DNA from 3 places in the Erwinia sp. HDF1-3R genome. Region 2 is predicted to be linked to each of the others. Evidence: predicted binding sites of a transcription regulator. Region 2 holds the regulator's gene; each other region holds the start of a gene.
What was found. Region 2 encodes sigma-54, which starts transcription at its own class of promoters, with help from an activator protein. Its sites were predicted from a motif close to GTTGGCACANNTTTCGCTNT; they were not measured.

Region 1 (4,177 bases), 530 kb from region 2:
AGCGCCACGTTGTGCACCAGCTCTTTGTTCAGACGGTCAAGGATCTGACGTGAAGTCACGTACTTGCCTTCTTTACCACAGAACGGTGAGGTGTTGACGTTGAAGTACATGGTCACGGTAGGTTCGTCAACGCTCAGGGCTGGCAGCGCTTCAACGCTCTGCGGATCGCAGATGGTATCAGAGATGTTCAGCTCGCCCAGACCGGTGATGGCGATGATATCGCCCGCTTCCGCTTCGGTCGCTTCGATACGCTCAAGACCCATATGCGTCAGAACTTTACCGACTTTACCGTTGCGGGTTTTACCTTCGCTATCAACGATGGTCACCTGCTGGTTTGGCTTCACTTTGCCGCGCTTGATGCGGCCAATGCCGATAACGCCAACGTAGTTGTTGTAGTCCAGCTGGGAAATCTGCATCTGGAATGGCGCATCCATCTCAACCTGTGGAGGTGAGACGTGATCCACGATGGCCTGATACAGCGGGGTCATGTCTTCTGCCATATCGTTATGGTCAAGACCCGCGATACCGTTCAGGGCAGAAGCATAGATAACCGGGAAGTCGAGCTGCTCGTCAGTCGCATCCAGGTTTACGAACAGGTCAAATACCTGATCCACAACCCAGTCTGGACGTGCGCCAGGACGGTCAACTTTGTTGATGACCACGATCGGCTTCAGACCATTAGCAAAGGCTTTTTTGGTCACGAAGCGGGTTTGCGGCATAGGGCCATCCATTGCATCCACAACCAGCAGCACCGAGTCGACCATTGACATCACACGCTCAACCTCACCGCCGAAGTCGGCGTGTCCTGGGGTATCCACGATGTTGATGCGGTAGTCATTCCAATTAATGGCGGTGTTTTTTGCGAGGATGGTAATCCCACGCTCTTTCTCCAAATCGTTGGAGTCCATTACGCGTTCGGTTGCTTCAGTACGGGCATCAAAGGTACCGGACTGCTGTAGCAATTTATCAACCAGGGTAGTTTTACCATGGTCAACGTGGGCAATAATGGCGATGTTACGCAAATTTTCGATCACAGCTTTGCCTCAGGCATTAGAAATAGCGCGCTATTGTACACGGATTAATCGAAGGACTGAACAGGATCACAAATTTCAATTAAAGATAACTGTCAGGATTGCTTTTGTAGCCATTTACAGTGCAAGAAATGCACTCCATCGAAAAAATGCACCAAATTAGTGCGCACAGCGCACCGATTGGCACCATAATGGTGCGCGACTTCCATCATGGTGCAGCTCTCATTAAGCGAGAGCGCGCATCATAGCGCTTTTTGGGGCAAATAATAAAGTTGGCATAGATTTCGCTTTAATTCAGTAAGCGATAAATGCCCATTTCCATAACGGTTGATAGCTTGTCAGAGATCTTAGTATCGGACGACTGTGCCATATAAGCAAAGTTCGCCGCAGAGTTCTCTACCATAACGACAATGACCAAATCCAGGAGAGTTATGTATGTCCGCTGAACACGTCCTTTCGATGATGAACGAGCATGAAGTCAAATTTGTCGATCTGCGCTTTACCGACACCAAGGGTAAAGAGCAGCACGTCACCATTCCTGCTCATCAGGTTAATGCTGACTTCTTCGAGGAAGGCAAGATGTTTGACGGCTCCTCGATTGGCGGCTGGAAAGGCATTAACGAATCAGACATGGTGCTGATGCCTGATGCGACCACCGCGGTCCTTGATCCTTTCTTTGAAGATTCCACGCTGATTATCCGCTGCGATATCCTTGAGCCTGGCACTATGCAGGGTTATGACCGCGATCCGCGCTCCATTGCCAAGCGTGCGGAAGACTTCCTGCGTTCATCCGGCATTGCCGATACCGTGCTGTTTGGCCCGGAGCCAGAGTTCTTCCTGTTTGACGACGTCCGCTTCGGCGCGACCACCTCCGGCTCTCACGTGGCTATCGACGATATCGAAGCGGCATGGAACACCGGCAAAGAGTACGAAGGCGGTAACAAAGGCCACCGCCCAGGTCTGAAAGGCGGCTATTTCCCGGTTCCACCGGTCGACTCCTCGCAGGATATTCGTTCTGCCATGTGTCTGACCATGGAGCAGATGGGTCTGGTTGTGGAAGCGCATCACCACGAAGTGGCGACGGCGGGTCAGAACGAAGTGGCTACCCGCTTCAATACCATGACCAAGAAAGCCGATGAAATTCAGATCTACAAATATGTCGTGCACAACGTTGCCCACGCCTACGGCAAAACGGCGACCTTTATGCCAAAGCCTATCTTTGGTGATAACGGCTCAGGCATGCACTGCCATATGTCTCTCTCCAAAGGCGGTAACAACCTGTTCGCAGGCGACAAATACGGCGGCCTGTCTGAAACTGCCCTGTTCTACATCGGCGGCGTTATTAAGCACGCTAAAGCCATTAACGCCCTCTCTAACCCGACCACCAACTCCTACAAGCGTCTGGTCCCGGGTTATGAAGCACCTGTTATGCTGGCGTACTCTGCCCGTAACCGTTCTGCTTCAATCCGTATCCCGGTGGTTGCCAGCCCGAAAGCGCGTCGTATTGAAGCGCGCTTCCCTGACCCGGCGGCTAACCCATACCTGTGCTTCTCTGCCCTGCTGATGGCTGGCCTGGACGGCATCATCAACAAGATCCATCCTGGCGACGCGATGGACAAAAACCTGTATGACCTGCCGCCGGAAGAAGAAGCTGAAATCCCGAAAGTAGCGGGTTCGCTGGAAGAGGCGCTTAACGCGCTGAATGAAGATCGTGAGTTCCTGACGCGCGGTGGCGTGTTTACTGATGAAACTATCGACGCCTATATTGACCTGCGTAAGGCTGAAATGGACCGCGTTCGTATGACACCACACCCGGTTGAGTTTGAACTCTACTACAGCGTGTAATGTCGCGGTAAGCCCGGCGTAGTCTCTCTGGCGCAACAGGGCAGCAACCGGAAGTATTCCGTGGAAATTATAGCCCATCTCCGGATGGGCTTTTTTCTCCGCGAATTCACCGCCCGGGCAGACGTTTACCGGCTTCACTGACTATAATGCACTAAAACAGTGCAGGAGTTTATGCATGGCAACAGGCACGCAGCCCGATGCTGGGCAAATTCTCAATTCGCTGATCAACAGTATTTTGCTGGTCGATAGCGAACTGGTCGTTCATTACGCCAATCCTGCGGCACAGCAGCTGCTGGCGCAGAGTTCCCGCAAGCTATTTGGTACACCGCTGCCGGAACTGATGGGGTATTTTTCACTCAATATTGACGTTATGCACGAGAGCCTGAATGCAGGTCAGGGTTTTACCGACAGCGAAGTCACGCTGGTGGTCGATAGCCGCGCGCACGTTATGTCACTCACCGCGCAGCGCCTTCCCGAAGGGCTAATCCTGCTGGAAATGGCGCCGATGGATAATCAGCGTCGCCTCAGCCAGGAACAGATCCAACATGCCCAGCAGGTTGCCGCCCGGGATTTAGTGCGGGGTCTCGCCCATGAGATAAAGAATCCGCTGGGTGGACTGCGTGGCGCGGCACAGCTGCTGGCGAAAGCGCTGCCCGACCCGTCGCTTACGGAGTATACCCGGGTCATTATTGAACAGGCCGATCGCCTGCGTAATCTGGTCGATCGCCTGCTCGGCCCGCAGCAGCCAGGTATGCACATTAAGCAAAGTATTCATCAGGTGGTTGAGCGAATCGTCAACCTGGTGTCGATGGAACTGCCGGATAACGTCACGCTGGTGCGGGATTACGATCCCAGCCTGCCTGAACTGCCACATGACCCCGATCAGATAGAACAGGTCCTTCTGAATATCGTGCGTAATGCCTTTCAGGCTCTGGGCGAAGAAGGCGGCACCATTACCCTGCGCACCCGCACTGCCTTTCAGCTCACGCTGCACGGTGTTCGTTATCGGCTGGTGGCGCGTATCGATATTGAAGATGATGGCCCGGGCATTCCGGCACAGTTACAGGACACCCTGTTTTATCCCATGGTCAGCGGACGTGAAGGGGGTACCGGTTTGGGCCTGTCGATAGCGCGAAGTCTGATCGACCAACATTCAGGAAAAATAGAATTTAACAGCTGGCCTGGCCACACAGAATTTTCTGTTTTTCTGCCTATTCGGAAGTAGAGGTTTCTATGCAACGAGGGATAGTCTGGATCGTCGATGATGATAGCTCCATCCGCTGGGTGCTTGAACGCGCACT
Region 2 (4,177 bases):
CAACATCTCTGCCAGCTCATGCACGGACATTTCGGACGTATCCACAATCAGGTCAGCGCGCGAGCGTAGCGGCTCCAGCAGGTCGCTCTCTTCGTCTATGGCGCTCTCAAGGGAGAGGTTCTTACTGGAAAGCGGATGCAGTCGTCGCGTATCGCTGTAGCGGCGAATTAAGGTATTGCGATCGGCATCCAGAAACAGCAGCTGCGGCGAAAAGCTCTCGGGCAGACTGGTTAGCGCCTTTTCGAACACTTCCGGCGATTCAGGCATATTGCGTACATCAATACTGACCGCCGCTGACATATTGCGGTCGGCAAGAGACTTCGCCAGCTCCGGTAGCAGGACCACGGGCAGATTATCCACGCAGTAAAAGCCCATATCTTCCAGCGCGCGCAGCGCGACGGACTTACCGGAACCGGATCGACCGCTGACAATCATCAGCACCATGACGTTTTCTCCTGATTTGCCGCTGACTGAAAGAGAGGTGTCGCGCCGGACATGCGGCTCCTTTCAGCCCTCACAACATTCATCCAATCAGCCGACGGACATCAGCTGCATGCAAGCTAGGTCTCCTCATGGCCCTCTGCCATGATCTCATAAAGCTCTTCGTCAGTCTGGGCCGCACGAAGGCGGCGGCAAATCGTTTTATCCGCCAGCCGTCGGGCTACCAGAGAAAGGGTGTGCAGATGCGTTTTACACTGATCAGCCGGAACAAGCAGGGCAAAAAGCAGATCCACTGGCTGATTATCGATGGCATCAAAGGCGATGGGCTGATCGAGCCGGATAAAGACGCCTACCGCGCGCAGGGTGTCTTCCACCAGCTTGCCGTGCGGGATGGCGATACCGTTGCCAATCCCAGTACTTCCCATACGTTCACGCGTAAGGATAGCCTCAAAGATGGTCTGGTGTGGCAGGTTCAGCTGCTTAGCAGCCAGTTCGCTGATAATCTCCAGCGCCCGCTTTTTACTCTGACAGTGTACGCCGCTTCGGGTGCAGGAGAGGCTTAGTACAGTGCTCAGTTCCAGTGTTAAATCATTGTTCATAATGGGTTCACTTACTTGTTCACTTCCGCCTGGCAAAAGGTGTCATCTTTTGCATCACTGAGCACAGGTTAGCGATGTATCGAAAACGCCCGACCGACTACAGCATGCCTTAATGATCAAACAGCCCGTACGCCATAATCAGAGTACGGGCCGGTCAATCTTACGTCACGTTCTTACTCTACATAAGGGTGGCGAAAAAAGAATCAATGCCTGAGTGAGTTTAGTGTTGTTTTAACTTATCTTTATGTTTATTGAGTTGGCGAGTGAGCTTATCTACTAAGCCGTCAATCGCCGCGTACATATCTTTTTCTTCCGAGGTGGCATGCAACTCACCGCCGTTCACATGCAGGGTCGCATCGGCTATCTGCGTGACCTTTTCGACTTTAAGAACAATATAAACCTGATTAATTCGGTCGAAATAGTGCTCCAGCTTAGCAAATTTGGTGGTAACAAATTCGCGCAGGGGATCGGTGATTTCAACATTTAGCCCAGTGATATTGAGTTGCATGCTTTCTTCCTTATCTGTTCGTTCAGACCAGCTGCTTACGCTGATTCGAAGGCGGGATGGATAAAGACTCTCGGTACTTCGCGACGGTACGGCGGGCCACCATGATCCCCTGATCGGAGAGCAGGGTGGTTAGCTTACTGTCGCTAAGAGGTTTGACGGGATTCTCCGTCGAGATTAATTTTTTCACCAGCGCGCGGATTGCCGTTGAGGAGGCTTCGCCTCCGCCTTCGGTGTTCACATGGCTGGAGAAAAAATATTTAAGTTCAAAGATCCCTCGTGGGCTGTGCAGATACTTTTGGGTGGTCACGCGTGAAATGGTTGATTCATGCATATCGACGGCGGTCGCGATATCTGCCAGCACCATCGGACGCATAAACTCTTCGCCCTGTTCAAAAAAAGCCTGCTGCTGTTCAACAATACAGCGGGTGACCTTCAGCAGCGTATCATTACGGCTCTCAAGACTTTTGATCAGCCATTTCGCTTCCTGAAGATTACTGCGGATAAACTGGCTGTCGCTGTCGCTGCGATTAGCACTGCCCAGCGAAGCATAGTGCTGATTGATTTTAAGGCGCGGCACGCTGTCTGCATTGAGTTCCACCCTCCAGCGCTGACCGACTTTACGCACCAGCACATCGGGAATAACGTACTCGGGTTCGCCGGTATTGATCGACTGGCCCGGACGCGGATCGAGAGACTGAATCAGCTGCATCGCGCTTTTTAGCACCTCTTCCTTCAGCCGGGTGACGCGCATCAGGCTGCGGAAGTCGTGATTAGCCAGCAAATCAAGATGTTCACTGACGATCAGACGGGCTTCCTTCAGGAAGGGCGTATCCGGAAACTGGGAAAGCTGAACCAGCAGGCAGTCGCGAAGATCGCGCGCGCAGACGCCAACGGGATCGAAGCGCTGCACCCGTTTCAACACGGCTTCGACCTCTTCCATGGTGACATCGTCGTTGCCCATGCTTTCCTGAATATCATCCAGCGTTACCGTCAGATACCCGGTGGGATCAACCGCATCAATAATCGAAGTGGCAATGGCGCGATCGGTTTCGCTAAAGGGAGTCAGTTCAACCTGCCACATCAGGTAATCCTGAAGCGACTGGGTGGTTTCCCCCTGATAGACCGGCAGTTCATCATCATGATAATCGGACCCGGTGCCAGAGGGGGTGCCTGCGGTATAGATCTCATCCCAGGTGGCATCGAGCGGAAGCTCCTCTGGCATATCCTTCTGCTCGAGCGCCTCCCGTGTATCCAGCGCTTCTTTCTCCTGATACTCCCGAGCGTCAACTTCCTCATGAATGTCGGTTTGCTCAAGCAACGGATTACTTTCCAGCGCCAGCTGTATTTCCTGCTGTAGTTCAAGCGTAGAGAGCTGCAGCAGACGAATGGCCTGTTGCAGCTGTGGCGTCATGGCAAGCTGTTGGCTAAGCCTGAGTTGCAAACCTTGCTTCATATTCAGGATAGTAATTCCTCAAAAATTTTACCCGGTCTGAACACCTTATCAGAGTCTGAACTCTTCTCCCAAATAGACGCGTTTAACCTGTTCATCTGCCAGGATTTCTTCCGGGGAACCGTGAGCAATCAGATGGCCCTGGCTGACGATGTAGGCGCGTTCACAAACGGCCAGCGTTTCGCGAACGTTGTGGTCAGTGATCAGCACGCCCAGACCGCTGTCGCGCAGATGTTCGATGATCTTTTTGATATCAATAACGGAAATCGGATCGACACCGGCAAAGGGCTCATCCAGCAGAATGAACTTTGGATTGGCTGCCAGCGCGCGGGCGATCTCAACGCGGCGGCGTTCACCACCGGACAGCGCCTGGCCGATGTTGTTGCGCAGGTGATCAATGTGGAATTCATTCATCAGCTCGTTGGCGCGATCTTCACGCTGTTCCGTGGTCAGATCGTCACGAATTTGCAGCACCGCCATCAGGTTGTCATACACGCTCAGACGGCGAAAGATGGAGGCTTCCTGAGGCAGATAGCCTATCCCGCGCCGCGCGCGTGCGTGCATAGGCAGGATACTGATATCCTCGTCATCAATGACGATGCGGCCCGCATCGCGGGGCACAATGCCGACCACCATATAGAAGGTGGTGGTCTTACCCGCGCCGTTCGGGCCCAGCAGGCCCACTATTTCGCCTGATTTAACCTGCAGGCTGACATCTTCCACCACGCGACGGCCTTTGTAGGCCTTCGCCAGGTTTTCCGCAATTAAAGTAGCCATTAATTACTCTTTTTCTGTCCGGTTGACGGAGTGCCTTTATCCTGAAGCTGTGACGGTACCAGTACGGTGGTCACGCGTTTACCGGTGCTGCCGTAGGCCTGCATTTTCTGTTCTTTAACCAGATAAGTGATGCGGTCGCCTTTGATATTACTATCAAGCTGCTCAAGATAGGCGTTGTCGGTCAGCTCAACGAAGTCTTTCGCCAGCTCGTAATGCATTTTCTGCGCGTGGCCCTTCACCGGTTTGCCGTTATCCTGCATCTGGTAGAAGGTTGCCGGGTTGCCCCAGGCATCGACGATGGTTTTTTTACTGTCGCCGCCGGGACGGGTCACCACAACCTTGTCCGCGGTAATTTTAATGGTCCCCTGAGTGACCACCACATTCCCGGTAAAGGTGGTGACG
Region 3 (4,177 bases), 1.9 Mb from region 2:
GCCAGATGTTCCCGGGCCGGAAAATTTAGCCAGTGAGAGTGAAATTGCAGCACAGCTCGCACCTTTTATCCCCGAAAAGTTGAGAGAGAAGTTTCTGGCGGAAAAGCCCTTTGAGTTCCGTCCGGTCAGCTTCCATAACCCCCTTAAAGGGCACGTAGAGGAACCCCGCCGCTACGTCTGGATAAAAGCTAACGGCAACGTGCCGGAAGAGAAGCGGATCCATCAGTATCTGCTAGGGTACGCGTCCGACTTCAACTTTCTGCCGGTTGCTCTTCAGCCGCATGGGAAAGGGTTTCTTGAGCCGGGCATGCAGGTTGCCACCATCGACCATTCAATGTGGTTTCACCGCCCGTTCGATTTAAATCAGTGGCTGTTGTACAGCGTTGAAAGTACCTCGGCATCCGGGGCCAGGGGTTTTGTTCGTGGAGAATTTTATAACCTTGACGGCACGCTGGTGGCATCGACCGTTCAGGAAGGCGTTATGCGTCTTCGCCAGGCCTGAAACTGATTTGTTTTCGTAAAAAAACGGCTCCCACTTACCGGGAGCCGTTGGCTGTTGTCAATCTCGTGCTTTACGCTTACTGGTTATAAGCGTTTTCACCATGGCTGTTAACGTCCAGACCTTCACGTTCCTGATCTTCTGGTACGCGCAGCCCAACCGTCATATCCGCCACTTTGAAGGCGATAAAGGCGACGACGCCAGTCCAGACGATGGTCACGCCAACGCTGAATAACTGAACGCCAATCTGATGCCCCATGGTCACGCCCTGAGCGTAACCTACGCCACCCAGTGAGGAGGAGGCAAATACGCCGGTCAGGATACAGCCCAGAATCCCGCAAACGCCATGGACGCCGAACACATCACAGGGGTCGTCAACGCGCAGCCATTTCTTCAGGACGGTCACGCCCCAGAGACCCGCCAGACCACCCGCGATACCAATAATCAGAGCACCGCCGACCCCAACGTAACCACAGGCAGGCGTGATCGCGACCAGACCACCAATGGCACCGGAACAGACGCCCAGTAAAGAAGGTTTGCCGCGAAGGGCCCACTCGCCGAACGTCCAGCTAAGCATCGCACCCGCTGTCGCCATCACGGTGTTCAGGAATGCCAGACCCGCAATTTCGTTTGCCGCGCTGGCCGAGCCCGCATTAAAGCCGAACCAGCCCACATAAAGGATTGCCGTACCGGTGAAAACCATGGGCAGGTTATGCGGTTTGAATGCCTCTTTACCAAAGCCCGCGCGTTTGCCCACGAGGTAAGCGCCTACCAGTCCCGCCACTGCGGCATTGATATGCACCACGGTGCCACCCGCGAAATCCAGTGCTCCATCCTGCGCCAGCAGGCCACCGGACCAGACCATATGGGCGATAGGTAAATAAGAGAAGGTCAGCCAGATAGCGACAAAAATCAGCACGGCAGAGAAGCGGATGCGTTCTGCAATTGAACCGACAATCAGTCCCACGGTGATGCAGGCGAACGATGCCTGGAAAGAGACGTGGATATACTGATAGAAAGTGCCCACCAGCGACGTGAGCTGAATGTTTTTCAGCATCGCCATGCTGAAACCGCCGAAGAAGGCGTTACCGTCGCTAAAGGCGAGAGAGTAGCCGTAAATCATCCACAGTACGCAAACCATGGCGAAAGTGACAGAAACCTGTGTCAGCATGGAGAGCACATTTTTGGCGCGGATCAGGCCACCGTAAAACAGTGCAATTCCGGGTAAGGTCATAAAAAGCACCAGCGCGGTGCAAATCATCATAAAGGCGTTATCGGCTTTATCCGCGACCGGTGGCGCTGCTGCCATCGCCAGCGACGGTAACATTGCCAGGCCTGCGAGGCCCAATTTAGCAATTTTTTTATTCATTTTATCCCATCCCATCACAATTCTTAGCCCCGGGGTTACAGTGCCGCTTCGTCCGTTTCACCGGTACGGATTCGAATCACACGCTCCAGCTCAGCAACAAAAATTTTGCCGTCACCAATTTTGCCGGTATAAGCGGCTTTACCAATGACATCAACCACTTCGTCGAGCTGATCGTCTGCAATTGCAATATCTATTTTTACTTTTGGCAGGAAGTTCACGCTGTATTCAGCACCGCGATAGAGTTCTGCATGGCCCTTCTGGCGACCAAACCCTTTTACTTCAGTTACGGTAAGCCCCTGAATACCAATAGAGGAGAGTGCTTCTCGCACATCTTCCAGTTTAAACGGTTTGATTACCACGGTAACCAGCTTCATACGATCCCCTCCAGGTATTGAAAATGGCTGATTCGCCCGACACCGGCTAAATAAAGCAAAGCCTGTGCCATAAATCTGAAAGTGGTCCGTTTCAGATGCTAAACCAGGTTGGGCCAGGTATTGTCGGCTTATCAGCATGAAGGGATTTTTATAGCGGCCCGCCGCGGGCAAAAAAAACGCACCATTAGAGTGCGTAACGCCTCAGGTGAGTGCAGATGGGATTGATACGAGGAACCCGACGCCAGAAAATAGTGCAGCGAAGCGGCAGGTTGATAAGGTGTTAGCTGTCACCAGCTATCTGTTATCTGCTATCAGCTATCTGTTGTCAGTTGTCAGTTGTCAGTTGTCAGTTGTCAGCCAACAGCCAGCATAGTAGTTAGCTGGCCAACACATTACCGGCCTCAAGATCCTGCCCTACCTGCTGTAGCTGGTACATTTGCCAGTAGCGCCCTTTCTTCTCCTGGAGCTGTCGGTGGGTACCCTGTTCCACGATGCGGCCACGGTGTAACACCAGGATTTCGTCCGCCTCGGTAATAGTGGATAACCGGTGGGCGATCACCACCAACGTGGTTTGCTGCCGAACGATCTCCAGCGCTTTCTGAACCGCCTGCTCCGTGCCTGAATCGATATTCGCCGTGGCTTCATCGAGGATTAGAATCTGCGGAGAGGCCACCAGAACGCGCGCCATGGCCAGCAGCTGTTTCTGTCCAACCGACAAATTATTACCCTGCTCACCAAGACGGGTATAGATACCGTCGGAGAGACTATGGGCAAGTTCAGCAAGCTGTACCGTTTTCAGCGCCTGCCAGACCTGCTCTTCGCTGATATCACGTCCCAGCGTAACGTTGGCAAAAAAAGTATCAGCCAGCACCACAGGATCCTGCTGAACCATGGCCACGCCCAGCCGCAGTGCATCATGGCTTAAGGAATCAAGCGGCCGCCCATCGAGGCGAATTTCTCCCTGCTTCAGCGGGTAATACCCCATCATCAGGTTAACCAGCGTACTTTTGCCGCTGCCGGTATGCCCCACCAGCGCGATAAAACGTTGGGAGGGAATGGTGATGTTGATGTCATTAAGCACGGGCCGGTGGTCATCGTAGGCGAAGGTCAGATCGGTAATCTCAATGCTGCCCGTCACAAGCGGTCTTGCGTCTGCGCCGTAGTGCTGGCGAGGCGCATCCATCAGTTCAAAAATGCGCTCGCCCGCCACAATGGCCTGCTGCAGCATCGACTGCTGGGTCGTTAGCTCTATCAGCGGTTCGTTAAGCCGGCCGAGATAATTGATAAAGGCATAAAGCACACCGACCTGAACGGAACCCACCGATGAAAAGCCAAACAGCATCATCAGGCCGCAGAGGATAATCGCTGAAAAGAGGCTCAAGAGTGGACGCAGTAGAAAGCCATCCAGCCTCAGCGTTTCCATACGGGCAAGATAGTGCGATCGGCTGGCTTCACCCATCCTCTCACCAAAGCGGGCCTGTTGACGAAACTGCTGGATAACGCTCATGCCGCCAATCACTTCATTGAAGCCATTGTTAATATCGGCCAGATAGCTTCGGACCCGCCGTACAATTGGCGTACTGTAGCGTTGATAGATAAGCATCACCGTCAGCACTGCGGGGAAAATGGTGACAGCAACCAGCGCCATTCGCCAGTCCAGACTGAACATCGCTACCAGCATGGCCCCGATTAAGGCCGCGCTGCGCAGGACGGTGGCAACTACCGTCACATAGAGATCCCGCACGACTTCGGTATCGTTAGTGACCCGCGAGATAATCTGACCAACGGGCTGCGTATCAAAAGCACTCAACGGCTGACGCAGAGCGGCATCCATTACGTCAGTCCGCAGCTGCTGCACAACGCCTACCGCAGCCTGATTGAAAAGCAGCGCCTGCCAGTAATGCAGCGCGGCAGCGAGTCCCTGTAATAACAGAA

Region 1: the regulator sigma-54 is predicted to act here: its motif matches at 1,303-1,322, upstream of glnA (glutamate--ammonia ligase).
Region 3: the regulator sigma-54 is predicted to act here: its motif matches at 2,295-2,314, upstream of glnK (P-II family nitrogen regulator).

What each region holds. Positions count from the first base shown of each region.
Region 1 covers NZ_CP155071.1:40,567-44,743, reverse strand. Annotated here, with positions in the region: gene typA (ribosome-dependent GTPase TypA) at 1-1,034, opposite strand, end outside; gene glnA (glutamate--ammonia ligase) at 1,467-2,876, shown strand; gene glnL (nitrogen regulation protein NR(II)) at 3,052-4,101, shown strand; gene glnG (nitrogen regulation protein NR(I)) at 4,110-4,177, shown strand, end outside.
Region 2 covers NZ_CP155071.1:4,304,012-4,308,188, reverse strand. Annotated here, with positions in the region: gene rapZ (RNase adapter RapZ) at 1-444, opposite strand, end outside; gene ptsN (PTS IIA-like nitrogen regulatory protein PtsN) at 561-1,040, opposite strand; gene hpf (ribosome hibernation promoting factor) at 1,261-1,548, opposite strand; gene rpoN (RNA polymerase factor sigma-54) at 1,571-3,001, opposite strand; gene lptB (LPS export ABC transporter ATP-binding protein) at 3,050-3,775, opposite strand; gene lptA (lipopolysaccharide ABC transporter substrate-binding protein LptA) at 3,775-4,177, opposite strand, start outside.
Region 3 covers NZ_CP155071.1:1,393,140-1,397,316, reverse strand. Annotated here, with positions in the region: gene tesB (acyl-CoA thioesterase II) at 1-502, shown strand, start outside; gene amtB (ammonium transporter AmtB) at 579-1,868, opposite strand; gene glnK (P-II family nitrogen regulator) at 1,904-2,242, opposite strand; gene AAGR22_RS06305 (SmdB family multidrug efflux ABC transporter permease/ATP-binding protein) at 2,619-4,177, opposite strand, start outside.